3 regions of the Streptomyces sp. TE5632 genome follow, and region 3 is predicted to be linked to each of the others. Evidence: riboswitches for the same ligand, from Rfam matches in the RefSeq annotation. Region 3 holds a riboswitch; each other region holds the start of a gene.
What was found. Region 3 has a riboswitch for cyclic di-AMP ahead of ACVW19_RS13465 (transglycosylase family protein). Riboswitches for the same ligand answer to the same signal wherever they lie in the genome.
Positions count from the first base shown of each region.

Region 1 (10,215 bases), 3.7 Mb from region 3:
AGTGAGGGGATCGGCGACACCATCCGGGTGTCGCTGTCGGCGCCGCCGGCCGAGGAGGTCAAGGTGGGGCTGCAGATCCTGGAGTCGCTGAATCTGCGGCAGCGGGGTCTGGAGATCGTCTCGTGTCCGTCCTGCGGGCGGGCGCAGGTGGATGTGTACAAGCTGGCCGACGAGGTGACCGCCGGGCTGGAGGGGATGGAGGTGCCGCTGCGGGTGGCGGTGATGGGCTGTGTGGTCAACGGTCCGGGCGAGGCCCGTGAGGCCGACCTCGGGGTGGCCTCGGGCAACGGCAAGGGGCAGATCTTCGTGAAGGGCGAGGTGATCAAGACCGTCCCGGAGTCGAAGATCGTGGAGACCCTGATCGAGGAGGCCATGAAGATCGCCGAGCGGATGGAGAAGGACGGCGTCGCATCGGGGGAGCCGGCCGTCACCGTGAGCTGAACAGCACGGAACCGAAGGGGGCCCGAGCGTGACGATTCTGGAGAGCATCCGGCAACCACGTGACCTGAAGGCGCTGTCCGAGGCGGAACTCGGTGAACTGTCCGAAGAGATCAGGGAGTTCCTGGTGCACGCGGTCGCCAGGACCGGAGGGCATCTCGGGCCCAACCTGGGCGTGGTGGAACTCACCGTGGCCCTGCACCGGGTCTTCGAGTCGCCCGTCGACCGCATCCTGTGGGACACGGGCCACCAGGGCTATGTCCACAAGCCCCTGACGGGACGTCAGGACTTCTCCAAGCTGCGCGGCAAGGGAGGCCTGTCGGGCTATCCCTCGTGCGAGGAGTCGGAGCACGACGTCGTCGAGAACAGCCACGCCTCCACGGCCCTCGGCTGGGCCGACGGACTGGCCAAGGCCCGCCGGATGCAAGGGGAGAAGGGGCATGTCGTCGCCGTGATCGGCGACGGCGCCCTGACCGGCGGCATGGCCTGGGAGGCGCTGAACAACATCGCCGCCGCCAAGGACCGCCCGCTGATCGTCGTCGTCAACGACAACGAACGTTCCTACGCCCCGACCACCGGCGGCCTCGCGAACCACCTCGCGGCCCTGCGCACCACCGACAGCTACGAAAAGGTGCTGGCCTGGGGCAAACACGTGCTCCAGCACACCCCGTTGATCGGCGGCGCCGTCTACGAGGCGCTGCACGGCGCGAAGAAGGGCTTCAGGGACGTCTTCGCCCCCCAGGGTCTCTTCGAGGACCTGGGCCTGAAGTACGTCGGCCCCGTCGACGGGCACGACGTCAAGGCCGTGGAGTCCGCCCCGCGCCGCGCCAAACGCTTCCACGGGCCCGTCCTGGTCCACTGCCTCACCGAGAAGGGCCGCGGTTACGAACCCGCCGTCGCCCACGAGGAGGACCACTTCCACACCGTCGGCGTGATGGACCCTCTCACCTGTGCGCCGCTCGCACCGGCCGGCGCACCCTCCTGGACCTCGGTCTTCGGTGAGGAGATCGTCCGCATCGGCGAGGAGCGTGAGGACGTGGTGGCGATCACCGCCGCCATGCTGCATCCGGTGGGCCTGGGCGCCTTCGCCGAACGGTTCCCGGACCGGGTGTGGGACGTCGGCATCGCCGAGCAGCACGCCGCCGTGTCCGCGGCGGGCCTGGCGACCGGCGGCCTGCATCCGGTCGTCGCCGTCTGCGCGACCTTCCTCAACCGCGCCTTCGACCAGCTGCTGATGGATGTGGCGCTGCACCGCTGCGGGGTCACCTTCGTCCTGGACCGGGCCGGTGTCACCGGCACCGACGGGCCCTCCCACAACGGCATGTGGGACATGTCGATCCTCCAGGTCGTCCCCGGCCTGCGGATCGCCGCACCGCGCGACGCGGACCAACTGCGCGTCCAGTTGCGGGAGGCGGTCGCCGTCGACGACGCGCCGACGCTGCTGCGGTTCCCCAAGGAGTCCGTGGGACCGGCGATCCCGGCGCTCGGCCGGGTCGGCGGCATGGACGTGCTGCACCGCACCGGTGATCCCGAGGTGCTGCTGGTGGCGGTCGGGGTGATGGCGCCCGTCTGTCTCCAGGCCGCCGAACTGCTCGAAGCCCGTGGCATCCGCTGCACCGTGGTCGACCCCCGATGGGTCAAGCCCGTCGACCCGGCGCTGGCCGGGCTGGCCGCCCGGCACCGTCTCGTGGCCGTCGTCGAGGACAACGGCCGTGCGGCGGGCGTGGGTTCGGCCGTGGCCCTGGTGCTGGGCGACGCCGATGTCGACGTACCGGTACGGCGGTTCGGCATCCCGGAGCAGTTCCTCGCGCACGCCAAACGCGGCGAGGTGCTGGCCGGCATCGGCCTGACGCCCGTCGAGATCGCCGGCCGGATCAGCGCGAGCCTGACCGTCGGGGACGAGCAGCCGAAGCAACCACAGGACCGACAGGAGTCACCGCAATGACCATCGCGGAGTCCGCGTCGAAGCCGTCGCGGGCCGGGGATTTCGACCTCGGCGCGCTGCTGGCCGAACGGGGAGCCGAGCGCTACGAGCTGCACACCCGGTACCTCAACCACCAGCTCCCGCGCATGCTGCACACCATCGGCTTCGACAAGGTCTACGAACGAGCCGAGGGAGCCCATTTCTGGGACGCGGACGGCAACGACCACCTGGACATGCTCGCCGGATTCGGGGTGATGGGCCTGGGGCGCCACCACCCCGTGGTCCGCAAGGCGCTGCACGACGTCCTCGACGCCTCGCTCGCCGACCTCACCCGCTTCGACTGCCAGCCGCTGCCCGGTCTGCTGGCCGAGCGGTTGCTCGCGCACAGCCCCCATCTGGACCGGGTGTTCTTCGGCAACAGCGGAACGGAGGCGGTCGAGGGCGCCCTGAAGTTCGCCCGCTACGTGACGGGCAGGCCGCGTGTCCTGTACTGCGAGCACGCCTTCCACGGCCTGACCACCGGCTCCCTGTCCGTCAACGGCGAGTCCGGCTTCCGCGACGGCTTCGCCCCGCTGCTGCCCGACACGGCGGTACCGCTCGGCGACCTGGACGCGCTGGAGCGGGAGCTGGCCAAGGGCGATGTCGCCGCCCTCATCGTGGAGCCGATCCAGGGCAAGGGCGTGCACGAGGCCCCGCCCGGCTATCTGCGCGCCGCGCAGGAACTGCTGCACCGGCGCAAGGCGCTGCTGATCGCCGACGAGGTGCAGACCGGACTCGGGCGGACCGGCGACTTCTACGCCTACCAGCACGAGGAGGGGGTCGAGCCGGACCTGGTGTGCGTGGCCAAGGCGCTCTCCGGCGGCTATGTGCCGGTGGGGGCCACGCTCGGCAAGGACTGGATCTTCCGCAAGGTCTACTCGTCGATGGACCGGGTGCTGGTCCACTCGGCCAGCTTCGGGGCCAACGCCCAGGCGATGGCCGCGGGCCTCGCGGTCCTGTCGGTCATGGAGAACCAGCACATCGTCGCGCACGTCCGGGCCACCGGAGAGCTGCTGCGGTCCCGGCTCGCGGCACTGACCGAGAAGTACGAGCTGCTGGCCGACGTCCGAGGCCGGGGCCTGATGATCGGCATCGAGTTCGGCCGGCCGCGGTCGCTCAAGCTGCGCGGCCGCTGGGCCGCGCTGCAGGCCGCGCGCAAGGGGCTCTTCGCGCAGATGGTGGTCGTGCCGCTGCTGCGGCGGCACAGGATCCTCACCCAGGTCTCCGGCGACCACATGGAGGTGATCAAACTGATCCCGCCGCTGATCATCGACGAGCGGGACGTGGACCGGTTCGTGGACGCCTTCACGGCGGTGATGGACGACGCCCACGACGGCGGTCTGGTGTGGGAGTTCGGCAGGACCCTGATGAAGCAGGCGGTCGTCGGCCGGTGAGACACTGGCCCCGTCCGGCCGTGACGGCCTCCCGGCCGTGATGCCTGCCGGGTCGTGACACCCGCCCCTTTTTTGCCCGTGAGGCAAGAAATTTGCCCCACGGGCAATAATGCTGCTGAATGAGGTCATGAGCACCCCCGAGAGCGAGCCGTCGGCCGAACCGGCCGCCGCGCTTCCCGCGGTCGCGCCGCACCTGCGGGCGCTGCGCCGCCGGGCAGGCCTGACCCTGGAGGCCGCGGCACGCGACGCGGGGCTGTCACCCGCCCACCTCTCCCGGCTGGAGACCGGGCAGCGTCAGCCCTCGCTGCCCATGCTGCTCTCCCTGGCCCGTATCTACGGTACGACCGTCTCGGAACTGCTCGGCGAGACGACCGCCGACCATGACACGGTGCTGCGTGCCGCCGACGCGGAGCCGACCGTCGCGGGCGGCTGGACGTACCGGCAGGCCGGCTCCCCCGGGCGCGGGATGCAGGCCCTGCGGGTCGAGGTTCCCCACGGCTCCCAGAGCGGCATCGTGCGGGTCCACCCGGGTGAGGAATGGCTGTACGTCCTCAAGGGACGGCTGCTGCTGCGCCTCGGGGACGCGCTGCACCGGCTGGCCCCGGGCGACAGCGCGCACTTCGACTCGCTGACCCCGCACCGTATCGCCGCTCAGGACCCCGACGGGGTCGAGCTGCTCTTCGTCCATACCCTGTTGCAGAGCCCCACGGCCGCCCTGTGCCTGGGCCCCACCCATGGAGATGTGTCATGAAAGACCTGGAGGAGAAGTTCCCTCGCGCCCTGTGGGTGAGGCTGTTCGTCTACGTCGTGGTGGGGCACCTCTTCGCGGGCTTCATCTATCTGCTGTTCGCGCTGGGCGCGAAGCAGTAGCCCTCAGAGCCTGTCCGGGCAGTGCCCCCGTGAGGCGCTGCCCGGACGGGCGGCTCCTCAGTCGAGCAGGCGCTCGCGCAGTCGCTCCCGGTTTTCGGGGGTGAGCCCGAGCGCCGTCTCGAGGTAGGGGTCCACGCCGCCCCAGGTCTCCTCGATGGTTTCCAGGGCGGCCGACAGATATTCGGCGCGGGCGTCGAACAGGGGGTCGAGCAGCTCCATGACCTCGGGGGAGTAGGCCGAGGCGGAGCTGCCGCTGCGACGCACCTTGTAGCGGCGGTGCTTGGCGTTGGACTTGAGGTAGTCGTCGAAGATCGCGTCCCTCTCCACGCCCAGGGCGAGCAGCGTCACCGCCACCGACAGGCCCGCGCGGTCCTTGCCCGCCGCGCAGTGCATCAGCGCGGGGACGCTGTCCTCGGCGAGCGAGCGCAGCACCCGGGAGTGCTCGGCGGTGCGTTTCCTGACGATCACGCGGTACGAGGCGATCATCCGGTCCGCCCCCTTGCCGTCGGCGAGGATCGAGCGCAGCTGGTCCAGGTCGCCGTCGCGGACCATTCTCCAGAACCGGGCGCCGTCGGCCGGGTCGCTCAGCGGCAGGTTCACGTTGCGCACGCCGGGCAGTTCGATGTCGTGGCCGTCCAGCTTCTGGTCGGCCGCGTTGCGGAAGTCGAAGACGGTGTGCAGCCCCAGGGAGGACAGGAAGTCGGCGTCCGACGCGGTGGCGTGGGCGAGATGACCGCTGCGGAACAGCACCCCGTGCCGTACCCGGCGGCCGTCCACGGTCGGCAGTCCGCCCACGTCGCGGAAGTTCCGCACTCCGGTCAGCTCGGGTTCGGTCGACGGGATGTGCTGCGTCACAGGGGCCCCTCCCTCTCGCCGCCGACGGGGAGGCGCCGGCGGGTGTCACTCGACGATACGACATGCCTGTCAGGGGCAATGAGTTGTCCGCGGATCGGTCGGCACGGGCGTTCCGAGCCAGCCGTCCGGCCGGAGCGGAGCGCCCCCGATCGGATGATTGAAGGCGCTTTGTCCGTTTGGTGCATTTAGGAATAAATCGACCCGACATAGAGGGAGATGGGGAGGGTGTGGTGAGCATCGTCATATCGGTGACGATGTGTTGTCGCCATGTTCACGTAATTCCGGCGTTTCGCAGGGGAATTCGGGGGTGCGGGAAATCCGGGACGACTCCGGGTGACGGAATTCAGGTGGATGGATCACGGAAAAGGGCCTTCGCTCGGAACATCGCGCTTGTCCCTTCGCGTCGTGGTCGCCTACGTTCGCCATCGATCCGGACGGACGCCTAATCCTGCCGCCGCCCGGAGCCCGCACACACTGACCCGTGTACGGCAGGAGCGGGGGACCCACAGGTACCACTGCCTGTTCCGGTCTCCGGAACAGGCTCGGGGTTAAGTCGCGTCTCGACGCGGCCGGGCATCTCCAGTCCGAACCCGACAGCTCACCTCGTAGGCGCCGGAGAGGAATTCGTCATGCCCGCAAAGGGTAAGCACCGCCGTCCCCGCGCTGTGCGCTTCACCCGCTCCATCGCCGTCGCCAGTGCTGGTGGCGCCGCGCTCGCCCTGCCGCTTCTCGGCGCCACCGGCGCGAACGCCGCCCCTGCGCAGGCGGCCCCGGAAAAGGTCGTCCAGTCGTTCTCCGTCGCCGACAAGAAGGCTGACGGCGAGAAGGCCGACAACGGCAGGAACGGCGGCGCCCGCACGTACATCGTGAAGGGCGGCGACTACCTGGCGAAGATCGCCGAGTCCGAGAACGTCGACGGCGGCTGGAAGCAGCTCTACGCCGACAACCGGGAGGCCGTGGGTGACGACCCGTCGCTCATCCACCCCGGTCTGAAGCTCTCGGTCGACGGCGAGGCCGCGACGAGCACGCCGAAGAAGTCGCCCTCCTCCGGCCCTGCCGGTTCCCTGGGTCTGCCCTCTTCGTCCGCTCCGTCCTCCGCGCCGAAGCAGTCCGCCGAGCAGTCCGCGCCGAAGGCCTCCTCCGGCGCCACGACCGCGAACCAGGCCGCGAACACCTCCGGTTACAGCTCGCCGGTGCCCGGTGGCAGCCTCGGCACCGCCTACAAGGTGGCCGGCAGCATGTGGTCCAGCGGCTACCACACCGGCGTCGACTTCGCCATTCCGACCGGCACCTCCCTGAAGGCCGTCGGCCCGGGCACCGTCGTCTCCGCGGGCTGGGCCGGTGCGTACGGCAACCAGGTCGTCATCAAGCTCGAGGACGGCCACTACGCCCAGTACGCCCACCTGTCCTCGCTGTCCGTCTCGGCCGGCCAGACCGTGAGCGGCGGCCAGCAGGTCGGCCTCTCGGGGTCCACCGGCAACTCGACCGGCCCGCACCTGCACTTCGAGATCCGCACCGCGCCGAACTACGGCTCGGACGTGGACCCGGTCGCCTACCTCGGTGCGAAGGGCGTCTCCATAGCCTGACCCCCGCGACGACCCGCCTGAAACACGCCGAAGGCCGGCCCCGGATCCCCGGGGCCGGCCTTCGGCGTGTTTCGCCCCTCAACGTTCTTGCCGACAGGGCTATTCCGGAATGGGGCAATGCTTCGGGAGTGGCTTATCTCACCGCGCGTCAACCCCTTCCTACGGTCGCGTAGGTCACATTCGAAAGGGAATCATGTCCCCTCGTGGCAGACGATTCGAAGAGTGACAGCACATCAGTGATCGGGTCGTACGTGGCGGTGGGGGACAGCTTCACCGAGGGCGTCGGCGACCCCGGCCCGGACGGGGCGTTCGTCGGCTGGGCCGACCGGTTCGCCGTACTTCTCGCCGACCGTCGCCCCGAAGGCGACTTCCGGTACACGAATCTCGCGGTGCGCGGGAAACTGCTCGACCAGATCATGGCCGACCAGGTTCCGCGGGCCGTCGAACTGGCTCCCGCACTGGTCTCCTTCTGTGCGGGCGGCAACGACATCCTCCGCCCCGGCACCGACCCCGACGAGGTGGCCGAGCGTTTCGAGCGGGCTGTGGCCGCGCTCACGGCGGTCTCCGGCACGGTCCTGGTGACCACGGGGTTCGACACCCGGGGCGTGCCCCTGCTCAAGCATCTGCGCGGCAAGATCGCCACCTACAACGGGCACGTGCGGGCGGTCGCCGACCGGTACGGCTGCCCGGTGCTCGACCTGTGGTCCCTGAGGAGCGTCCAGGACCGCAGGGCCTGGGACGCCGACCGGCTCCACCTGTCGCCCGAGGGGCACACGCGCGTGGCGCTCCGCGCGGGCCAGACCCTCGGCCTGGACGTCCCGGCCGACCCGGAGCAGCCCTGGCCCCCGCTGCCGCCGCGCGGCAACCTCGACGTCCGGCGGGACGACGTCCACTGGGCGCGCGAGTACCTGGTGCCGTGGATAGGGCGCCGGCTGCGCGGGGAGTCGTCGGGGGACCACGTGACGGCGAAGGGGACGCTGTCCCCGGACGACATCAAGGTGCGGATCGCCTCGGTGGCGTAACGCCGGACGCGGCGGGCACGGGGACGGGAGCGGGGTGCGGGAGCGGACGCCCGCGCCCCGCTCCCGAGAGGAACCGGATCGCCCCGGGCGGCCGGTTCCGTCCCGTCCGCCACTGCGGTACCGGGCTGCCCGCACATAATGGGATGTCTGACCGACTCCGCTGGGAGGCATCGTGGCCGGTTTCCGTTCCCAGAGCTCCGGGCTCCGTGCGCTCCGGCCCGCGGCCTTCGGCGCGGACCCGAGTGGGGAGCGCATGGAGCGCATCCGCAGATCCCCGCACTACCGGGACGGGGTGTTCCAGAACCCCGGGGGCCCCACCCGGCCCCGGTCCGAGGGCTCGGCCCGAGACCTGGCGAAGACCTACTTCGACAAGGAGACCCGGTACAACCGTGCGCCGCGCGGCACCGTGCCGGTGCACTCCACCACCCTCGCCGACCTGGCCCGCCCGCCGGCCACCGGGCTGCGCCTCACCTGGATGGGCCACTCCAGCGTCTTCACGGAGATCGACGGTCAGCGGGTCCTGTTCGACCCCGTGTGGGGCGAGCGCTGCTCCCCGTTCCCCTTCGTCGGGCCCCGGCGGCTGCACCCGGTGCCCCTGCCGCTGGCCGCGCTCGGCCCGGTCGACGTCGTGGTGATCTCGCACGACCACTACGACCACCTGGACCTGCCCACCATCAAGGCGCTGGCCGGCACGGACACGCTGTTCGCCGTGCCGCTCGGGGTGGGTGCCCATCTGGAGCACTGGGGCGTGTCCGCCGACCGGCTGCGCGAACTGGACTGGCACGAGGCGACGCGGGTCGGCGGGCTCACCCTCACGGCCACCCCGGCCCGCCATTTCTGCGGCCGGGGACTGCGCAACACCCAGCACACCCTGTGGGCCTCCTGGGTCGTGGCAGGTGCGGAGCACCGTGTGTACCACAGCGGCGACACCGGTTACTTCGACGGTTTCAAGGACATCGGCGCCGACCACGGCCCGTTCGACGCGACGATGATCCAGATCGGCGCGTACTCGGACTTCTGGCCCAAGGGCCGGCTGGACCCGGTCCCGGGACCCGGCTCCTGGCCCGAGATCCACATGAACCCGGCCGAGGGCATCCAGGCCCATCTGGACCTGCAAAGAGGCCGTCCGGACGGTGTCTTCCTGCCGATCCACTGGGGCACCTTCAACCTGGCGCCGCATCCCTGGGCGGAACCCGGAGAGTGGACGATGGCGGCCGCCGACGCGGTCGGTCAGCCCGCCGCCTTCCCCGTCCCGGGCATGCCGTTCGAGCCCGCGGGAGAGCTGCCGACGAAGACGTGGTGGCGGGAGGTGGGACACGTTCCGAACCACAAGTGGCCGCTGCCCGACCCCGTCACGGATCCCTCCGCTTCCTCCCTCGAGGACCTGGACCTGGTGGGGGAGGACTGACACAGGTCAGGAGCCCAGGAGTCATGGCCTGGGTTGCTACGGAGGGTAAGGATTCTGCGGACCTTCCTCGGGCGTGAAGGAACCCTGGGGGCCGCTGTGACGGAGAGGCCGCGGCCGCCGCAGCGGCTTGGGCGGGTGGACGTCGGAAGGGTGAGGGCCGGGGAGCGGTGAGCCCCCCCGGCCCTCGGTATGTGCCCGTGACCACTTCTGACCAGGTCGGATCGTTCTGTGGCCGTTCCCGGGTGACTCCCTGACGGGTTTATCGGTCTGTCGTACGAAGCCTCATACCAGAGTGGGACGCTGCCCGGGCAAGTTTGTCAACTGACCACCGCGCGTGATGCGGTGGTGACTACGGTGAGTGTCGGTCGGGCGCATCGCGCCCTGGGGCCATGTCCACCGGATCGGATCAGGGAGCGGGGACCGGTACGTGCAGGAAGAAGGCGGACGAGGGAGCCGACGGGGCGAGGAGTCCCGCCGGCCGGGCCCGGCCGGCGTCTCGGGCGCGACCGGCACCCGGAACCGACGGACCAGTACCGGTTCGAGGACGCCGATGCCCGGCTCCCGCGCTCCGGCCTCCCGCACGTACCGGCGGGAGGGCGGACGGCACGGACGCCCGCCCTCCCGGCCCGCCCCCGCGCCCCCCGAGACCCAGATACGGCCCCAGCTGCTGCGGCTCGCC
Region 1 covers NZ_JBSSEA010000003.1:5,595,426-5,605,640, forward strand. Annotated here, with positions in the region: gene ispG (flavodoxin-dependent (E)-4-hydroxy-3-methylbut-2-enyl-diphosphate synthase) at 1-441, shown strand, start outside; gene dxs (1-deoxy-D-xylulose-5-phosphate synthase) at 470-2,383, shown strand; gene ACVW19_RS30655 (aspartate aminotransferase family protein) at 2,380-3,795, shown strand; gene ACVW19_RS30660 (helix-turn-helix domain-containing protein) at 3,923-4,546, shown strand; gene ACVW19_RS30665 (DUF6126 family protein) at 4,543-4,665, shown strand; gene ACVW19_RS30670 (tyrosine-protein phosphatase) at 4,723-5,520, opposite strand; cyclic di-AMP (ydaO/yuaA leader) riboswitch at 5,983-6,147, shown strand; gene ACVW19_RS30675 (LysM peptidoglycan-binding domain-containing M23 family metallopeptidase) at 6,150-7,106, shown strand; gene ACVW19_RS30680 (SGNH/GDSL hydrolase family protein) at 7,343-8,128, shown strand; gene ACVW19_RS30685 (MBL fold metallo-hydrolase) at 8,301-9,536, shown strand; gene ACVW19_RS30690 (ATP-binding protein) at 10,087-10,215, shown strand, end outside.
Region 1: another riboswitch for cyclic di-AMP. It lies ahead of ACVW19_RS30675 (LysM peptidoglycan-binding domain-containing M23 family metallopeptidase); the one in region 3 lies ahead of ACVW19_RS13465 (transglycosylase family protein).

Region 2 (10,215 bases), 520 kb from region 3:
TGGACCGTGTCGCACCGGGCCCCTGGCGCAACCTCGTCTTCTCCTTCGCGTGGGGCGCCTGCGCCGCCGCGCTGATGGCGATCGTCGCCAACAGCTTCGCCACCCACTGGATAGCGACGGAGACGGCGGACCCGTCCCGCGCCGACACCCTCGGCGCGACCGTCATAGCCCCTGTCGTGGAGGAGTCGGCGAAGGCCGCCGCCGTCCTGCTGGTCTTCCTCTTCCGCAGACGCGACTTCACCGGAATCCTCGACGGCGTGGTGATAGCCGGGGTCACCGCCACCGGCTTCGCCTTCACCGAGAACATCCTCTACCTGGGCAACGCCTTCGGCACCGACCAGCTCACCGGCGGCAGCGGTGTCTCCTCCGTCACCGCGGCGACCTTCTTCGTCCGCGTCGTCATGTCGCCGTTCGCGCACCCGCTCTTCACCGTGCTCACCGGCATCGGCTTCGGCGTCTCCGCGCTCGCCACCGAACGCCGGCGCCTGTGGCGCGTCCTGCCGCCGCTGGGCGGTCTGCTGCTCGCGATGGGCATGCACGCGCTGTGGAACGGCTCCTCGGTCCTCGGCGGGTACGGCTTCTTCGCCGTGTACGGGGCGTTCATGGTGCCGTCGTTCGGCCTGCTGACCTGGCTGGTGGTGTGGACGCGGCAGCGCGAACTGCGGACCGTGCGCACGGAACTGCCCGTGTACGTCGCCGCCGGCTGGCTGAGCCCGGCCCAGCCGTTCGCTCTCGGCTCGATGCGGGCCCGGCGCATCGCCCGGCGGTACGCGCGCCGGCACGGGGGCCGGGCGGCGGCACGGACGGTGGCACGGTACGAGGCGTACGCGACGTCCCTGGCGTTCCTGCGGCACCGGGCACGCCGCGGCCGCGTGGGCACGGACTTCGCCGCACGGGAGGGGGAGCTGCTGCGGGAACTGTGGTGCCGCCGCGCCGCAGCCCGCCCGGCCCTGGAGCACGCGGCCCGCGCCACCGCGCCGCCTGTGCCGCCCTGGCCGGTGTACGGCGCGTACGGCGTGTACGGCATGCACGGCGCGACGAGCCTCGCGTATGCCCCGTACCCCGCGCACCCCGCGTACCTCGGGTATTCCGCGTACCGGCCGAACCCGTACGCGTCCCCGTACCGCCCCTGAAACGCCTGACCGGCAGCCCTGACGTCGGGGGGTCGTCGTCAGGACTGCCGGGGCTGTGGTCGTCTCAGACGGTGAGGCCCTTCGACTGAAGCCAGGCCATCGGGTCGATGCCCGAGGCGGAGCCGGCGGGGTGGACCTCCAGGTGGAGGTGAGCGCCGGTGGAGTTGCCGGTGGAGCCGACGCGGCCGATCACGTCGCCGGTGTTGACCTGCTGGCCGACGCTGACGCTGATGGAGGACTGGTGGGCGTACCAGATCTCGGTGCCGTCGTCGAGCGTCAGCACGGTCTTGTAGCCGTAGGAGCCGTCCCAGCCGGCGGAGGTGATCGTGCCGGTGTGGACCGCCTTGATCAGCGTGCCCGTGGGGGCGGCGAAGTCCAGACCGGTGTGCTGGCCGGAGGACCAGTAGGCGCCGGCCTGACCGAAGGTCGAGGAGACCGTGTACGAGGAGGTGGGCAGCGCGTACTGCCGGGCCAGCTCGGCGAGGCGCTCGGCCTCGGCCTTCTTCTTGGCCTCCTCCTCCGCCTTGCGCTTCGCCTCGGCGGCCTTCTCCTCCGCCTCCTTCTTCGCGGCGGCGGCCTTCTCCTTGGCCTCCTTCTCCGCGGCGGCGGCGGCCTCGGCGGCGGCCTTGTCCTCGGCCTGGCTCTGCTGCTGCTCGACCTGGGCCATGATCCGGGCGTGCAGCGCCTCGCCGGCGTCGGAGGCACCCTGCTCGGTGACCTCGTCGGCGACCACACCGATGTCGCTGAGCGCGGTGGCGGAACCCTCGGGGGTTTCCTCGTCGGAGATGAGGGAACCGACAGAGGGAAGGTCCGGCATCGAGATCGAGACCGGCGGCTTGCCGGTCTGGGCGCTGGCCATACCGCCACCGGCGACGGCGGCTATGACACCGACGCCCAGGACCGTGGAGCTGCGGGCGAGGCCTCCGCCGCGCTGCTTGCCGACGCGGTGCCGGCCGCGCACGGGGCGGACGGACTCCTCGGTGGGGTTCCACTCCTCGAAGGGGCCCTCGTCGGGGCGGACGCCGCCGTAGACGAAGGTGTCGCCGTCGTACTGGCTCGGCATGAAGGGGGCCTCGGGAGCAGGCCGGTTCGACGCCACGTGGGCGTACTCCTTTCCTTCCTTCTCGCCTACCGGGTTAGCTGACGGGTTCGGAGCAGGAAGGTCTCCTACACGCGTATACCCTCCGTGTCTCCACGGGGCATCCACGCGATTCACCCCAAGATGTTGGTTCCCCGGTTCCCTTGCGGGATTCGGCGCATGCGCACGGAGCCGACTCGTGTGACGGCTGGGACGACCGCGCTGCGTTATCGAACGTTAATAGAGGTAGGGGTCGGATTCCAAGCCGTTCCTCTTGATCGTTAACGATTTCCACGCGGACTTAAGCGCCATGGCCGGGCAAAAACGGGCGAGTTGACCGTGCCTCACGCGTCACATCGAAACTGACGGTTTATCAGTTGTTATGCGCAGCGCGGTGACCCGATCACCTGGCGTGACAACGGTGCGGAAGTCGGGACGACGAGCCGGGGCGGCGGGGCTAAAGCCGAGAACGACCGAGGGCCGGAACCCTTTCGGATTCCGGCCCTCGGCCTTCAGTAGCGGGGACAGGATTTGAACCTGCGACCTCTGGGTTATGAGCCCAGCGAGCTACCGAGCTGCTCCACCCCGCGTCGTTGTGTCACCAGCATACGGCATGCGGGGGACACTCCGCACACTCCTTGTCGTCGCCGTCGTCGCCGTCGCCGTCGCTGCTGTCGCCGCTGTCGCCGCCGTCGCGTCACCGGCCGATCAGATGGCCGTTCGGCGCCGTGGCGGCCTCCTCGTGCTCGGGCAGTACGACGACCTGGGTGCCCCCGGCGGCCAGCACTCCGCTGCCGTCGGCGTCCGCCACGAAGGTGTCCGGCTCCCGCCAGGCGGTGACCACCCGCCGTACCCCCGCGTCCAGGATCAGCCGCGCACAGGGCGCCGGACGCGAGGCGCGGCGCGCGCAGGGTTCCAGGCTGGAGTACACGGTGGCGGTCGTGAGCCGCGGATCCGTGGGGTCGGTCTTGGCGAGGGCGGCCTCCTCCGCGTGCACCAGCGGGTCGCCGCCCTCCCGGGAGTGGCCGCGGGCCAGTTCGGTGCCGTCGGCCGCGACCACCACCGCGCCCACGCTGAAGGCCGTCTCCGACGGCGGGCACTGAACCGCCAGTTCACAGGCGAGGGCCAGCCAGTGGTGGTCGGCGGCGACGGGGAGCGGGCCGGTGCCGGGGGCGGTGGGCTCGTAGCGCATGAGAACGACGTCGCCGACCGGGCGGGTCTCCAGCAGCCGCAGCCGGCCGCCCTGGTAGGCACCGGGGCCGAAGAGGCGGGCGGCGTCCGGGTCGCCGACGAAGAGCGGGGCGAGGACCAACTGGAGCTCGTCGGCGAGGCCCTGGGTGAGGAGCTGGGTGTGGATCAGGCCGCCGCCCTCCACCATGAGCCGCCGGACGCCGTACACGTCGTACAGGTGCGTGAGGAGCCGCCGCCAGTCGAGTGCGGCGCCGAGCGGTACGACATCGGTGGCGAGGCCGTGCGCGCGGGCGCGTTCGGCACCCTCGTCGGTCGTGTAGAGGACCTTCTCGCCGCCGGTGTGCCAGAACCGCGCCGCCGGGTCCAGGTCGCCGGAGCCGCTGACGGTGACCTTCAGCGGGTACTCGGGCCGGCCCTCGGCGACCCGGGCGGCCCGCCGCTCGGGCGAGTTGACCAGCAGGCGGGGGTTGTCGGCACGGATCGTGCCGGCGCCGATCAGGATCGCGTCGACCGACGCCCGTACCTCGTCGACCCGGTCGAAGTCGGCCGGGCCGGACAGCAGCAGCCGCTCGGGGCCGGTGTCGTCGAGGTAGCCGTCCAGGGAGACGGCGGCGGACAACAGGACGTACGGGTGAGGCATCGACGCGCTCCTGGGAGGACGGGAAATTCGGGGACTACTACGAGAACTACGAGAACTACGAGAACTACGAGAACTACGAGAACTACGAGAACTACGGGGACTACGGGGACTACGGGGACTACGGGAACTACGGGGACTACGGGGACTGCAGGACCTGCGGGACTTGCGGACCGCTGAACTGATTCAAGTCTGACAACCGGATCGTGGGACGGGGCAGGCCCCCATGAGGGTCGTCCCCCAGCTTGTTTGGGTGGCACCACGGATGGTCATCGCGCGGGGGCGGATGTGAGCGTGGAAGCAACGTGGAAACAACGCCGAAAGACGGGACAGACACGACAAAAATCCCGGCCCCCTGTCCCGTGGCGCACCGACCGCGGCCCCGTACGGCCCGTATGGCGAAGAGCCCCCACCGACGCGAAGGAGCGGTCCCCACTCGGCTCAGTCGATGAGGTCACGCTCCGTTCCCGTGTTGTGGAAGGTGGTGACCCGTGGGACATGCCGACACACTGCTCGCCATGGGTGGCGCCTTCCTCGCCGCCGCGTTCCTCGCCCGCCTCGGCAGCCGGATCGGGCTGCCGACCATCCCCCTGTTCATGCTCGCCGGCATTCTGCTCGGTCCGCACACCCCGGGCCCGGTCCTGGTCGAGGACGCGCACGACTTCGGGATGCTCTCGGCACTCGGTCTCGTCCTGCTGCTCTTCTACCTGGGCCTGGAGTTCCACCTCGACGATCTGAGACGGGGCGGCAGACGGCTGCTCACCGCCGGTGGCATCTATCTGCTGCTCAACGTCGGCGCGGGGCTGGGCTTCGGGTTCGCCCTCGGCTGGGGAGCACGGGAGGCCCTGGTACTCGCCGGGGTGCTGGGCATCTCCTCCTCGGCGATCGTCACGAAGATCCTCATCGAGCTGGGCCACATCGGCCGGCCCGAGACCCGTCTCATCCTCGGCGTCACCGTCGTCGAGGACATCTTCCTCGCCCTCTATCTCGCCGCTCTGCAGCCCGTCCTCAGCGACGCCCAGGGCCTCACGGACATGGCACTCCAGGCGGCCAAGGCGTTCGGCTTCCTGATGGTGCTCGCCATCGTCGCCCGCTTCGGCGGCCGGCTGTTCGGCCGGCTGCTGGCCGTGCGCGACAACGAGCTGCTGGTCGTCACCTTCCTCGGCACCGCGATCCTGGTCGCGGGCGTCTCCGAGGTGCTCGGGGTCGTCGACGCCATCGGCGCGTTCATGGTCGGTCTGATCGTGGCCGGCACCCCCTCCGCGCCCCGGATCCGCACCCTGGTGCACCCGCTGCGCGACGCCTTCGCGGCGATCTTCTTCTTCGCCTTCGGGCTGGCCATCGACCCCGGCGACATCGCCTCCGTCGCCGGTCCGGTGTCCGTCGCCGTGGCGCTGACCCTCACCATGAACCTGGCCGCGGGCCTGCTGGTCGCCCGCCTGTACCGCTACGGCGCCGACATCGCCGCCGACATCGCGACCACGCTCGTCGCCCGTGGTGAGTTCGCGCTGATCCTGGCCGCCATGGCCACCGGCGCGGGGCTGGACGGCCGGCTCACCGCGTTCATCGCCGGATACGTGCTCGTCCTCGCCGTCCTCGGCCCGGTGCTCGCCGGACGGGCCGGCCTGCTCGCGCGCGCCCTGCGTGCCGTGCAGATGCGGCGGTCCGACCACGGCCCCCTGCCCGACGCCCCGGGTCACGGACCCGCGCCCGACGCTCCGGACGACGGACCCGCACCCGCACCCGCACCCGCACCCGCACTCGACCTGGACACCGGGCGCGGCCGGGAGGGGGAGCCCCTGCCCGCCGAGGCCGAGCGGTAGACCGGCCCTGAAAGCCGCCGTCCTGGCGTCGTTTCCCCGCCGGTGCCGGTTCGGGCACCCGTCTCGACGCCGGTGGCGGTCAGGGCTCGATCAGACCGACGCGGATGGCGTACCGGGTGAGTTCCAGTCGGTCCTTCAGGTCGAGCTTGGCCAGCAGGTTGGCGCGGTGGCGCTCCACGGTCTTGGGGCTGATGACGAGGAGGTCGGCGATCTGCTGCGAGGTGTGCCCCTCGGCGACCAGTTTGAGGATCTCCTCCTCCCGGTCCGTGATGGCCTTGGTGGGCAGGTTCCGGCCGTCCCGGGCGAGTTCGAGGTAGTTGCGGATGAGGGCGTTGACGGCGCCCGGGTAGAGGAACGGCTCGCCGCGCATGGTGGCCCGGCATGCCTCCACCAAGTCGCGGTCGGCGACGGACTTGAGGACGTATCCGGAGGCGCCGGCGCCGAGCGCCTCGAAGAAGAACTGCTCGTTGTCGTACATGGTCAGGATGAGGATCCGCGTCTGCGGGAGGGTGCGGGAGAGCTCGCGGGCCGCCTGGAGGCCGGTGAGGCGGGGCATGGCGATGTCGAGGATGGCCAGGTCGGGTTCGTGGGCGCGGGCCTGCTCGATGGCTTCGGCCCCGTTGTCGGCCTCGGCGACGACGGTCAGGTCCGGTTCGCCGTCGAGGATGAGGCGTACGCCTCGGCGGACCAGCGCGTGGTCGTCGGCGAGGAGGATGCGGGTGGGGGGCGGGCCCTCGGCGGGGCCGGTGGGAGTGCTGGCGGGAGCCGGGTCGGTCATGTTCAGCGTTTCCGGTCGGGAGCGGCGGTCACGGGCGGCACGGCCCGCACGGGCGCGGGGCCCCGTACGGGAACGGGAACGGCGAGGCGCACCCGGGTCCCGCCGCCGGGAGCGGGACCCACGTCGAGGTCGGCGCCGACGAGCAGGGCCCGTTCACGCATCCCCCGGATGCCGGCGCCCTCGGCCGCGGCACCGATGCCGTGGCCGTCGTCCCGGACCTGGAGATCGACTCCGGCGGGGGTGCGGCGCAGGGAGACCTCCGCACGGCGGGCCTGCGCGTGCCGGGCGATGTTGGTGAGCCCTTCCTGGGCCACCCGGTAGAGGACCAGTTCGGCCTCCGGCCCCAGGGCGGGCAGGTCGGGGTCGAGGCGGTGCTGGACCATCAGGCCGGTGGAGCCGCCGAACTCGGTGGTGAGGGCCTTGAGGGCGCTGGCAAGCCCCAGTTCGTCCAGGACCCCGGGGCGCAGCCGGCGGGCGATGCGTCGGATCTCGTCCAGGCTGCTCCGGGTGGTCTCCTGCACCAGGCTCAGCTCCTCGCGCAGCTCCACCGGGGCGTGGTCGGCGACCCGTTTGAGCTGGAGCAGGACGGCGGTGAGGCTCTGGCCGACCTCGTCGTGCAGTTCCTGGGCGATGCGGCGGCGTTCGTCCTCCTGCGCGGAGAGGGCGCGTGCGCTGCTCGTGGCGCGTTCGTCCTCCAGCCGGTCGAGCATCGTGTTGTACGTGCTGATCAGCTCGGCGATCTCCCCGCGCCCGGCGACCTCGGGACGCTGCCCCGGACGGAGCAGGTCGGTGGTGGACATGGCACGGGTGACGCGCTGCAGCGGGGCGAGGCCGACGCGTACCAGCAGCGCGTTGGCGAAGAGCATGGCGGCCAGCCCCACGGTGAGTACGGCGGCCTCGGTGAGCAGGACCGGGGTGGAGACGGTGACCGGTCCGAGCAGCAGGGCGGTGGCCGTGATCAGCACGACGGCGTTCAGCAAAAAGATCCGCCAGAACAGTGGCACTCAGTACCACCTCCTCACCCCTGCTCACCGTGCGCCGTCTGCCGTACTGTCTGTCGTAGGCTCCCGGTGCGGCGGGAGCGTTCCGGCGGCCCGTCGGTTCCGGGGGCGCGGGCACGCGGGCCGCCACGACCCAGCGTGAGCGCTGTTCCGGCTGTGCGCCATCCGTGCCAGCCCCCATTTTTCCACGGGTCCGTGGGTGTCCGGGCGCCCCCGTACATCGTCGACCCCCACGAAGATGAGGGCCGGACCCGATGGTTTCGAGGCACCCGGCGGGCGATCCTTGAAGTGGACGCGGGCCCGGCCCCGCCGAACCCACTCGCACCGGGCGGGTGATGACCTCGGCACCCGGGCAAGCTCCCCTGTGTCGGCCCCGGTTCGCGGGCCGACGGCTCACTTTTCGCCCCCGGCGTCGGTGTCATGGAACCGACGCCGGGAGGTGTTTTCCAGGTGGCGGTCGGAGGTCTCCCGTGCTGCCACCGTTCGGGAAGGAGGAGACGTGCCCCAGTCCGACGACAAGCGCCTCGTCGATCTCGCGGCCCGAATCGAGCAGGACGACCCGCACTTCGCGCGCTCCCTGTCCAGCGGTCGGCCGGCCAAGCCGCGCGAGTACCGGCACACGCGCGCTTGGTGGGTACTGGGAATCGGCGTGGTCCTGCTGTTCATCGGTCTGGTCATGCCCCACGGGCTGCTCATCGCGACCGGTCTGGTCCTCAGCGGAATCGGCGTTCAACTGTTCGACCCCTACCCGCCCCGGAAGGGCAGCCGATACCGGAACTCGGCTCGCTGATACGGCTCGAACCCGCATTCAGACACGATTCACGCTCACCGCTTTGTCACGTTGAGCGGCTTTCCTCATAGCGCACCCCGGTTTGGGGTGCGCTAAAATCTTTACCAAGCGCTTACGCTCCGTTGAGCAGCGTTCCGCTCCTTCGTCGAGCGTTGACCGCCGAACGTCGAGCGCTGAGCACTGGCTACTCGGCGTTGCCCGTCGAGCGTCGAGTGCTGATGACCGGTTGGGCCGACGACGAGAAGAGAAGAACGGGGGCGTGACATGGGTCGAGTGATCCCCGTACGTGTCGACAACGCCGCCCGCGACGCCGTTCCCGATACCGGCGGCACCGCCTTCCGGCCCTAGCGCCTGTCCCACGCCGTCTCCGCCCACCCTGCCCGAGGACCGGGCACCGACCCCTCACCCCGTAGGGGACGACCCGCCCCGCAGGGGACACACCGGACGCTCCCACTCCTCACCCGACAGTCGGCCCCCGCAGCACCTCACCCCGGCACCTGGTTCCCCGGCTCCCGACACCCGGCTCCCGACACCCGGGGTCCGCCCTCCAGCCCGGCGGGCCCCAGCCCTCAGGCACAGACGCCGCCACCGAACCGATCCACGGAGGTCAGCCGCCCGTGCACAACACCACCGCCTTGCTCGTCGAACTCGGAGCGATCATCCTCGCTCTCGGGCTCCTGGGCCGCCTCGCCGGACGGGTGGGCTTCTCTCCCATACCCCTCTACCTGCTTGCCGGCCTCGCCTTCGGCCATGGCGGGATCCTGCCACTGCAGGCCAGCGAGGAGTTCGTCGCCACCGGCGCCGAGATCGGTGTCATCCTGCTGCTGCTCATGCTCGGGCTGGAGTACAGCGCGTCGGACCTCGTCACCACCCTCAAGACCCAGTACCCGTCGGGCGCGGTCGACTTCGTCCTCAACGCCGCCCCCGGCGCCGTCGCCGCGCTGCTGCTGGGCTGGGGCCCGGTCGCCGCCGTCGCCCTCGCCGGCGTCACCTGGATCTCCTCCTCCGGGGTCATCGCCAAAGTGCTCGGCGACCTCGGGCGGCTGGGCAACCGCGAAACACCGGTCGTGCTCGGCGTACTGGTCCTGGAGGACCTCGCCATGGCCGTCTACCTGCCGATCCTCACCGCCCTGCTGGCCGGGGTGAGTCTCGCGGGCGGCAGCGTCACGCTGCTGATCTCCCTGAGCACCGTCGGCGCCGTCCTCTACATCGCCCTGCGTCACGGACGCGTCGTCAGCCGCGCGGTCTCCTCCGACAACGCCGAGATGCTGCTGCTGGTGGTACTGGGGCTGACCCTGCTGGTCGCGGGCGTCGCCCAGCACCTCCAGGTGTCGGCGGCGGTGGGCGCGTTCCTGGTCGGCATCGCGCTGTCCGAGGAGGTCGCCGAGGGCGCGCACGGCCTGCTGTCCCCGCTGCGGGACCTGTTCGCGGCGGTGTTCTTCGTCTTCTTCGGGCTGCACACCGACCCGGCGGACATCCCGCCGGTGCTGCTCCCGGCGCTCGCGCTGGCCGTCGTCACGATGCTGACGAAGATCGCCACCGGCTGGTTCGCCGCCCGGCGGGCGGGCATTCCGGCCAAGGGCCGCTGGCGGGCCGGGGGCACGTTGGTGGCGCGCGGCGAGTTCTCGATCGTCATCGCCGGTCTCGCCGTCGGCACGGAACCGCGGATCGGCCCGCTGGCCACGGCGTACGTCCTGATCCTGGTCGTCCTCGGCCCCCTCACCGCCCGCTGGACCGAACCGCTGGTCGGCCGTCTCACGCGCCGCAAGCCGGACGAGCGGCAG
Region 2 covers NZ_JBSSEA010000003.1:2,375,148-2,385,362, forward strand. Annotated here, with positions in the region: gene ACVW19_RS15935 (PrsW family intramembrane metalloprotease) at 1-1,133, shown strand, start outside; gene ACVW19_RS15940 (M23 family metallopeptidase) at 1,198-2,232, opposite strand; cyclic di-AMP (ydaO/yuaA leader) riboswitch at 2,244-2,400, opposite strand; tRNA gene ACVW19_RS15945 (tRNA-Met) at 2,728-2,801, opposite strand; gene ACVW19_RS15950 (dihydrofolate reductase family protein) at 2,909-4,042, opposite strand; gene ACVW19_RS15955 (cation:proton antiporter) at 4,531-5,862, shown strand; gene ACVW19_RS15960 (response regulator) at 5,942-6,640, opposite strand; gene ACVW19_RS15965 (HAMP domain-containing sensor histidine kinase) at 6,643-7,644, opposite strand; gene ACVW19_RS15970 (DUF3040 domain-containing protein) at 8,141-8,431, shown strand; gene ACVW19_RS15975 (cation:proton antiporter) at 9,049-10,215, shown strand, end outside.
Region 2: another riboswitch for cyclic di-AMP. It lies ahead of ACVW19_RS15940 (M23 family metallopeptidase); the one in region 3 lies ahead of ACVW19_RS13465 (transglycosylase family protein).

Region 3 (10,215 bases):
CATCGTCACCAGGGCGTCGATGAACTCCTTGTCGGTGCAGGCGTAGTGGGAGGCGAGGCGGCGAAGTCGCTGCTCGCTCACGCCCGCGAGTGCGGACTCGATATGGGTGATCTGGGCGGGGCTCACGCCGAGCAGCCCGGCTGCCTGGCGGGAGTTGAGGCCCGCGGTTTCGCGGAGTCTGCGCAGTTCAGTTGCCAGCCGCACCTGGCGTGCCGTTGGTTCGCGCCTCTTCACCATTGTCCGGCTCCCTGACGTGCTTGTAGACGCGACTCGTTCGGCGTCAGATTACGCGACCGGCTTGCCGCGTCCCTAGATTTAGATCTACCGTCGGTGACGCGACGCACACGCTGCGGCACGCCGGGGCCCCGGAAGCGCACCGCTCCGTCCTGCCACGACGGCTGCGGCAATGCCACCGCCCGCACACCGCCGTAGGGCCCAACCCCTCACTCGACGATCGGAGCTGACCCATGCCTGAAACCAGCACCACGACCGACCCCTGGGAGTACTGCCTCTACATCCCCGACGACCCCCGCGCCGTCACGATCAGCCGCCGCACCCTCCGCCTGATCCTCACCATGCACGGCCTGATCCGTCTCGTCGATACCGCCAAGCTGCTCGCCGCCGAGCTGGTCTCCAACGCCGTGCGGCACACCAAGGGACCCGCCGCGCTGCGGGTGCGGTGGGCGGCGGGGGTGTTGCGGATCGGAGCGTGGGACGCGGACCCCGCGCCGCCGGAGCCGCCGGTGCCGTTGGAACGGGTCATGGACATGGAGGAGGGGCGCGGGCTGGCGTTGGTCAAGGCCTACGCCGATCTGTGGGGGTGGCAGCCGCTGGCGAGGGAGGGCGACCGGGGCAAGGTCGTCTGGTGCGAGCTGGCCGCCGCCTGACCGAAGGGTTCGCCCTGTGGCCCGGGGACGGGCTCCCCGTCCGCGGTCAACGGCAGTGCCGCCGCGAACCGTGGCCTGTCTCCCCGGTACTGGACCGGGAACACGGCCCTCAGGCCCAGCCGTGTCCTTGTGTCGCCTGACCTGCGGGCTTCCCGGTGGCGGCACTGTCACAGGCCTCGCTTAGGATCCGCCACATGTCGTTCGCCTTCTCCGCGTCCTCCCTGCCGCCGCCCGACTTTGAGGTCGCCTCCGCCTTTCCCGAGGTCGTCCGGCTGCGGCAGGTCGCCGCCGCGGGGGACTGGGCCTCGGTGCGTCAGTACGTCGACTCCCTGCCGCAGGGAACGGACCGGGCCTTCGCGGTGGGCGTGCTGACCGAGGTGCCTGGCATCGAACAGTTGCTGCGGGAACTGATCGCCAAGGCTCCGGACGACGTGTTCGCCCTGACCGTGCTCGGTTCCCATGAGGTCGGGGCCGCCTGGGATATCCGCACCGAGGCGCGCGCCGAGGACGTCAGCCGCGAGCAGTTCGCCGCCTTCCACGCGCGCTTGGGGGAAGCCGAGAAGCTGCTCATCCGGGCCACCGCCCTCGACCCGTCCCACGACGCGGCCTGGGCCGAGCGGCTCAACACCGCTCGCGGACTGAATCTCGGGCAGAACGAGGCCCGGCGCCGGTACGACCGGCTGGCCGCTCATCATCCGCACCACTTCACCGGCCAGGCCCGCCTGCTCCAGCAGCTCCTTCCCAAATGGGGCGGGAGCTGGCAGGCCACCCACGGCTTCGCCCAGGAGTGCCTGCGGGGTGCTCCGGACGGGGCCCTGAACGGCGGCCTGGTCGCGGAGATGCACATGGAGCACTGGCTGGAGCTGCCGACCGACCGGGAACGCGCCGAGTACCTGCGGCAGCCCCACCTCCACGCCGAACTCGTGGAGGCCGCCGAGCACTCCGTGTCCCACCCGCACTTCCGGCCCACCTACGGATGGGTCACCGTCCAGGGGTGCTTCGCCGCCCTCTTCTCGCTGATCGGGGACCGCGCACGGGCCGCCGCGCACTTCCGCGCGCTGGGCAACCTGGCCTCGGAGTACCCGTGGAGCTACCTGGGTGAGCCGGCCGACGCCTACGTCAAGCACCGCGACGCCGCCTTCGCCTCGGGCTGACGGCCCACGACCCCGAGCGCGCGTCGGACCGGACCGAACCCGCCCGAACCCGCCTGAATCCCATGAACCTGACGAACGCGCCGAACAGAGGCCGAAGATGAACCCGCAGGACGCCGTCCACCTCACCGAGACCGACGGCATACCCACCCTCTTCGCACAGGCCGCCGGACCGATGCGCGCCGGACTCGTCTTCCGCGTCGGCGTCGCCGACGAGACGCTGGCCCAGGTCGGCGTCACCCACCTGGTGGAGCACCTGGCCCTGCACCGTCAGGGCCTGGCCGACTACCACTTCAACGGCGCCACCAAGGCAGCCTTCACCCACTTCCACGTGGAGGGCGCCGAACACGAGGTGGTCGCCTCCCTGCAGGGCGTCTGCGACTCCCTCGCCGCCCTGCCCATGGAGCGCCTGGAGACCGAGAAGGAGATCCTGCGCACCGAGGAGTCACGGCGCGAGGCCCCCCGACTGCCGCTGTGGCGCTACGGCGCCCAGGGATACGGTCTGGTCAGCTACCCGGAGTGGGGTGCGCGGAACCTGGGTCCGCAGGACGTGGAAGCCTGGGTACGGAACTGGTTCACCCAGGGCAACGCCGTGCTGTGGGTCGCCGGTGAGCGCCTGCCGGCCGGACTCACGCTCAAGCTGCCCGCCGGGCCGCGCCGTTCCCTGCCCGCCGTCACCTCCGCCCTTCCCGCCACCCCCGCCTACTTCTCCGACGGCACGGGCGGCGTGCTGCTGGACGCCGTCGTCGCCGACAGCACCGCCGCCCGGCTGTACGCGGGTGTTCTCGAGCGGGAGCTGTCCCGCGCCCTGCGCCAGGAGGGCGGCTTCTCGTACACGGCGGCAGCCGACTACACCGCGCGCCGTGACGGTTTCGCCGTGGTGACGGCCTTCGCGGACGCCCTGCCGGCCAAGCAGGACGCGGTGCTCGGCGGCTTCGTCGACGTCCTCGCCGCGCTCCGGGCGGGCCGGATCGGCCAGGGCGACCTGGACGCGGTCCGCACCCGGGCCGACAGCGCGCTGACCGCGCCCGACGCGGCCGCACTGAGGCTGCCCGGAGCGGCGGAGGACCTGCTCGCCGGACGGCCCTCGCGCACCCCGGACGAACTGCGCGCCGAGTTGCGGGCGGTGACGCCCGAGCACCTGCACAGGGTGGCCGTGGAGGCGGAGGGAACGGCTCTGATGCAGGTGCCCAGTGGGCACAGGGCGGACTGGGCCGGGTACACGGAGGCCCCGACGAGCTCGTCGTACGCCGTGACCGGGCGGCGGTTCGCCTCGAAGAGCCGTGACGGTTCGACGCTGACGGTGGGAGCGGAGGGGGTCAGTCTGACGGCGGGCGCGCAGGACGGCACGGAGTGCGCGGTGACCGTGCCCTACCGCGCCTGCGCGGCCATGCTGAGCTGGCCGGACGGCGGCCGTCGGCTCATCGGCACCGACGGTCTGGTCGTCGACGTGGAACCCGGTCTGTACGGCGTCGACGCACACACCGTGGCCACCGTGGACGCCGCCGTGCCGCCGACCGCTGTGGTGCGGCTGCCGCCCCGGGAGCGGACGCCCGCGCCGGAACCGGCCCCTGGCGGGAGCGGCGCGACCCGCGCCGGTTCGTCGGAGCGGGCCACGGCCACCCGGCGGACCGGCCTCCAGACGGCGGCCCTGGTCGTCTCCGCACTGTTCGGCGTCCTGCTCGGCTTCCTGGCTCTCTCGGTCACGGTCTTCGGGGCCGACGAGCCGGACACCAGTACCGGTGATTGGGTCGCCACCGCGGGCTTCATGTGGGGACTCACCGGACTGGTGACCTGGCCGGCTGTCCGCATCCTGCGCCGCACCCGGCGGGTGTGACCGGTACCGGGGCCTGCCGCTATCGGCCGTACGGGTATCCGTACGGCTGTCCCTGAGCAGGTGCTGTCGGTGTGTTGTACGCCGACGGCACCACCTGCGTCGGCTGCCGTCCGTCGAAGACGGCGAACAGCAGCATCACCGTCGCCGTCAGCAGGCACAGCAAGGCGACGGCGCCCAGGATCGGGTCTCCGTCGCGGGACGTGAGGGAGGACCACGACAGCGTCACGCACTCGTAGAGGACGAAGGCGGCGAACGCCCCCCAGTCCGAGCCCCGACCGCGGCGGATCGCCACGTACAGGAACGGAACCCACACCAGCAGGCCCAGCGAGCCCCACACCAGGACCGACCAGGCGATCCGCTGGAACCAGCCGGCTTCCAGACGCTTTTCCATCTCTACCCCCCGAGGCAGTGCAGGGGGCAAGATTAAGCCACCGGGCGGCGCGGGCGGGCCCGGTCAGGAAGTCTGCTTCACGCCCTTCGGGGCGTCCGCCGCCGTTGTGCTCCGGTAAGCGGTGATCTCCTGGCCGATGTTTTCGGAGGCGTTCTTGTCGACGTAGTCGTTCTGCGCGAAGGGTGCCCCGGTGATCCCGGTGATCTCTCTCCAGGCGGCGCCGCCCGGCTTGGTGCGGTCGGACTTGGCGGCAAGGGCCGTCGACGCAGGTGTGCAGGTGTCGCCGTCGCCCCGGCCTCGCCCGGGGCGACGGCGAAGCCGGGGCGCCGATGTCGGCGGCGGTGCCGGAAGTCGCGGTGAATCGTTGGTCGAATGGGTTGGCCAGAGCCCGGCCGCTGCCTACTATCGATCACCGCAGGACTTTGTGCACCGCCGCACAAGCTCTCCTCAGGAGGTTTCCTTGCACCGCCGTCGTCGCACCGCGCTCCTCCTCACCGCCGCCCTCACGGCAGCGGCCCCCCTGCTCACCGCCTGCGGGAACGACGCGCATCCCGGCGCGGCGGCCGTCGTGGGCGGCCAGCGGATCACGGTGTCGCAGCTGGAGAACCGGGTCGGCGAGATCCGCGCGGCCCAGCGGGAGGCGGTGCCGGAGGCCCAGTACGAGCAGGCCATCGCCCGCACCGGCAGCCTCACCCGCGACACCCTGCACGGCATGGTCCTCGACCGTGTGCTGGAGCGCGCCGCGCGTGACGCCGGGGTGACCGTCACCCCCAAGGAGGTCCAGGGGATGCGGGCCGGCCTGGAGCAGCAGGCCGGCGGAGCCGAGGCGCTGGAGACGGCCTGGCTGCAGCAGTACGGCATCCCGCCGCGGCGCCTCGACGACAACCTCCGCCTCCAGGTCCAGGCGCAGAAGCTCGCGCAGCGGCTCGGCACCGACACCAGCCGGCCGGAGTTCTGGCAGGCCCTGTCCGAGGCGAGCAGGAAGCTCGACGTCGACCTCAATCCGCGCTACGGCACCTGGGACGACGAGAAGAGCAGCCGCGTCGACGCCAGGACCCCGTGGGTCCGGGACGTCACGGTGGACGGGACCCAGCCGATCGCCTGACGCGCCGGGCATACCGTCACACCATGCCGGCCCCCTGTGGACAACTTTCGGGGGCCGGTGGCGCCGTGGGTTAGTTTCGGATCGTGAACGCAACCAGCCCCGCGGCCCCCTCCGCCGCACCGCCCGGCCGCATCGTCCTGCTCACCACCAGCCACCGCGTCGCGCCCGGCCTGCTGTCCTGGCCCGCCTGGCAGGCCCTGCACGCCGCCGACCGGGTGCTGTGCGCGGACGGCGCCCACCCGCAGCTGCCGTATCTGCGGGAGGCGGAGATAGCGGTCGACGAGGCGTCCCCGACCGCCCAGGACCTGGTCGAGGCCTGCGCCGGCGGGCGGACCGTGGTCGTCGTGGCGACGGGAGAGGGCGAACCCGCCCTGACCGACGGCCTGGCCCGTCTCGCGGGCACCGGCCGCGTCCGGATGCCGGAGCTGGAACTGCTCCCCGCCTCCTACGACCTGCCGGGCGCCCGCCTGCTCGACCTCGTCCAGGTCATGGACCGCATCCGGGCCGAATGCCCCTGGTCCTCACTGCAGACCCACAAGGGCCTGGCCAAGTACGGCATCGAGGAGGCGTACGAACTCGTCGAGGCGATCGAGGAGGGCGACCGGGACGAACTGCGCGAGGAACTGGGCGACGTCCTCCTCCAGGTCGTCTTCCACGCCCGGATAGCCGAGGAGCACCCGGAGGAGCCCTTCTCCGTCGACGACGTGGCCGGCGGCATCGTCGCCAAGCTCATCCACCGCCACCCCCATGTCTTCGGCGACGAGACGGCGACCACCCCCGAGGAGGTCAAGGCGCACTGGCTGCGCACCAAGGCCGTCGAGAAGCAGCGCACCTCGGTCACCGAGGGCGTCCCGCTCGGCCAGCCCGGCCTGGCCCTCGCCGCCAAGCTGGCCTCCCGCGTCCGCACCGCGGGCCTGGACGTCCCTCTGCCCCGGGCCGAGGGCATCGGCTACGACCTGCTCGCCCTGGCAGTGCGGGCCGAGGCGGAGGGCGTCGACCCGGAGGCGGCCCTGCGCGCGGCGGCCCGCGCGTACCGGGACGCGATACGAGCCAGCGAGGAGACGGGTGGGAAATAACGGGAGGGCCTTCGAGGAGAAGAGGACAGATACGGTCGGGGCGTGACCGACCAGCACCAGCCTCAGCCCGAGAACACCGCGCCCGAACTCTTCACCTGGGAGTTCGCGAGCAACCCGTACCCCGCCTACGCCTGGCTGCGTGAGTACGCGCCCGTGCACCGGACGCGGCTGCCCAGCGGGGTGGAGGCCTGGCTGGTCACCCGGTACGCCGACGCCCGGCAGACCCTCGCCGACCCCCGCCTCTCCAAGAACCCGGCGCACCACGACGAGCCCGCCCACGCCAAGGGGAAGACCGGCATCCCCGGTGAGCGCAAGGCCGAGCTGATGACGCACCTGCTCAACATCGACCCGCCGGACCACACCCGGCTGCGCAGACTGGTCAGCAAGGCGTTCACACCGCGCCGCGTCGCCGAGTTCGAGTCCCGGGTGCAGGAGCTCACCGACGGGCTCATCGACCGGTTCGCGGAGCGCGGCTCCGCCGACCTCATCCACGAGTTCGCGTTCCCGCTCCCCATCTACGCCATCTGCGACCTGCTCGGCGTCCCCCGGGAGGACCAGGACGACTTCCGGGACTGGGCGGGCATGATGATCCGGCATCAGGGTGGGCCCCGGGGCGGGGTCGCCCGGTCGGTGAAGAAGATGCGCGGCTATCTCGCCGACCTCATCCACCGCAAACGGGAGGCACTGCCCGCCGAACCCGCCCCCGGCGAGGACCTCATCTCCGGCCTGATCCGCGCCTCCGACCACGGCGAGCACCTCACCGAGAACGAGGCCGCCGCCATGGCGTTCATCCTGCTGTTCGCCGGTTTCGAGACCACCGTCAACCTGATCGGCAACGGCACCTACGCGCTGCTCACCCACCCCGAGCAGCGCGAGCGCCTGCAAGCCTCACTCGCCGCAGGGGAGCACGGGCTGCTGGAGACCGGTGTGGAGGAACTCCTGCGCTACGACGGGCCCGTGGAGCTGGCCACCTGGCGGTTCGCCACCGAGGCGCTCACCCTCGGCGGGCAGCACATCGCGGCCGGCGACCCGGTCCTCGTCGTCCTGGCCGCCGCGGACCGCGACCCGGAGCGGTTCGCCGACCCCGACGTGCTCGACCTCGCACGGCGGGACAACCAGCACCTGGGGTACGGCCACGGCATCCACTACTGCCTGGGCGCCCCGCTGGCCCGGCTGGAGGGCCAGACCGCGCTCGCCACGCTGCTGACCCGGCTGCCGGACCTCAGGCTCGCGTCGGATCCGGCCGAACTGCGCTGGCGCGGCGGACTCATCATGCGCGGACTGCGCACCCTGCCGGTGGAATTCAGCCCATGGCCGAAGTGATTTCCTGAACGGTCACCGGACGTCTGACGTAGCGATCCGCCGGACGGGCCCGTGACGGCCGCCGGGTTGCCGCCGAAGTGGCTTTTGTGCAGCCTCCGCATGCCTCCGGCGTGACCGTCGGGACCCCTCCGGACACGGTCCGTCGCCTCGTCGCCGAAGTGGCACAAACGTGACACCCACTCAACTCTGTGATCTCCGTGTGATCTGCGCGGCATGAACTTGTGACAAGTGATTGTCTGCGGCTACGTTCACCCATCAAGCACGGTGCCTCGGTTGCACAGCTGCGCAGTTCGACTCGCCGTGCGGGTAACTGTTGTCCTGCGAAAGGTCTCCGCATGCTCTCCGGGAACGGTCGTCACCGTCGCCCCCGCCAGGCTCCGGCTCTTGTCGTCGCTGCCGGAGTGACCGGCTCAGCCATCGCGATTCCGCTTCTCGGGGCCAGCGGCGCCAGCGCGGCCGAGGGCGCGACCTGGGACCGGGTCGCGGAGTGCGAGTCCGGTGGCTCATGGAGCCAGAACTCCGGCAACGGCTACTACGGCGGCCTGCAGTTGACCCAGACGGACTGGGAGAAGTACGGCGGCCTCGACTACGCGTCCAGCGCCGACCAGGCCAGCCGCGGCCAGCAGATAGCCGTGGCCGAGAAGGTCCTCGCCGACCAGGGGGTCGGCGCGTGGCGGGCCTGCGGCCTGCTGGCGGGCCTGAACACCGACTCGGGCAAGGCCGGTGTGGACACCGGTGCGGACGGCGGCTCGTCGTACGACTCCTCCGGTACCGGAAGCTCCGCCACTCCGTCGCCCTCGCAGTCCTCCGAAGCCTCGTCGGACAACAAGGGCAACAAGGGCAATAAGGGCGCCGATAGCGGTAAGGGGAAGAAGACGGACGAAGCCTCCAAGTCCGGCGGTTCGGACGCCGAGCCCGGCGCCTCTCCCTCCGCTTCCGCTTCCCCCTCCGCCTCGGCCTCCGCCAAGGGTGGGGACTCGGGCAAGTCGGGGCAGGAGGCGGGTTCTTCGGACGCGTCCGCGAGCGAGGCCCCCACCGGCCGCCACCGCGGCGCCAGCGCCGAGGAGGAGGTGCGCGAGGACCGCGAGTCCGGAGCTTCCGGCCGGCACGCCTCACGCGGCGGTCTCGGTTTCTCGCGAGGCCTCGACGTCTCGTCCCCGGCCGACAGGGCCCCCGCGGGCACCGGAATCGACTCCTCGGCTGCCGCCGACTCCCTCGCGCTCGGCGGCGGATGGCTCGCCCAGTACGGCGGGGGCGGCGAGGGTGCGGGTGCGGCGGCTTCCCATCTCATCCTTTTCGGATCGAGTGAAGGCTGACCTTCGAAAAGGTGCGTCGATGGCGGCAGTTGAGGTCACGGTTCGCGCTGAATGTCCGTTATAAAGACGATGAGAGATAGGTCTCAGAAGCCCTGATCGTCTTTGATTATCCGCCGGGCGCGTGTCTACCGTCAGGACCGCTCGCCACCGCGGGCCCCGGCTGCCGCCACGCCGAATCCTGCCAGTGGCAGCACGGGAACAGCCGTCGCGTCATGCGCCGTAGGCAGGAGCGGGGGAACCAAGGTAGGCGCCGGAGCCGGTGATTGACGCCGGATTCGGCTAGGGGTGGAGCCGCGTCCCGTGAGGGACGCGGCCGGGCAACTCAACCGGCCCGAACCCGACAGCTCACCTCGTAGGCGTCGGTGAGGGGATCCTTCCATGCTGTTTTCCGGCAAGGGCAAGCACCGTCGTCCGTCCAAGGCCACCCGGGTCATCGCCGTAGCCGGCGTCACCGGTGCCGCCGTCGCCGCCCCGCTGCTGGCGGTCGGCAACGCTTCCGCCGCCACCGCCTCCGAGTGGGACACCGTCGCCCAGTGCGAGTCCGGCGGCAACTGGTCCATCAACACCGGCAACGGCTACTACGGCGGTCTGCAGTTCTCCGCCTCCACCTGGGCCGGCTACGGCGGCACGCAGTACGCCGCCACCGCCGACCAGGCCAGCAAGGCCCAGCAGATCGAGATAGCCGAGAAGGTCCTCGCGGGTCAGGGCAAGGGTGCCTGGCCCGTCTGCGGCAAGGGCCTGTCCAACGCCGCCCACACCGGGGGCGGCTCGACCGAGGGCACCGGCAACCAGAGCGCCGGGAACCAGAACAGCGGTTCCTCGCAGGGCACCCAGAAGCAGAACGCCCAGAAGCAGAACACCCAGGAGCAGAACACCGGCTCCGCCCCCGAGCGCTCCACCGAGCAGAAGGCCTCCCGCTCCGACGAGCGTCCGGCCGCCGAGAAGAAGACCGTCACCACCCCGACCGGCGAGAAGGTCGAGAAGGGCGACGGCGAGTACAAGGTCGTCAAGGGCGACACCCTCAGCTCGATCGCCGAGGAGCACGACGTCAAGGGCGGCTGGAACAAGCTGTTCGAGCTGAACGACGACATCGTCGAGGACGCCGACCTCATCTACCCGGGCCAGCAGC
Region 3 covers NZ_JBSSEA010000003.1:1,854,490-1,864,704, reverse strand. Annotated here, with positions in the region: gene ACVW19_RS13510 (helix-turn-helix domain-containing protein) at 1-237, opposite strand, end outside; gene ACVW19_RS13505 (ATP-binding protein) at 468-887, shown strand; gene ACVW19_RS13500 (hypothetical protein) at 1,082-2,041, shown strand; gene ACVW19_RS13495 (M16 family metallopeptidase) at 2,139-3,875, shown strand; gene ACVW19_RS13490 (hypothetical protein) at 3,895-4,266, opposite strand; gene ACVW19_RS13485 (SurA N-terminal domain-containing protein) at 4,727-5,371, shown strand; gene ACVW19_RS13480 (nucleoside triphosphate pyrophosphohydrolase) at 5,455-6,447, shown strand; gene ACVW19_RS13475 (cytochrome P450 family protein) at 6,490-7,770, shown strand; gene ACVW19_RS13470 (transglycosylase family protein) at 8,106-9,086, shown strand; cyclic di-AMP (ydaO/yuaA leader) riboswitch at 9,292-9,460, shown strand; gene ACVW19_RS13465 (transglycosylase family protein) at 9,465-10,215, shown strand, end outside.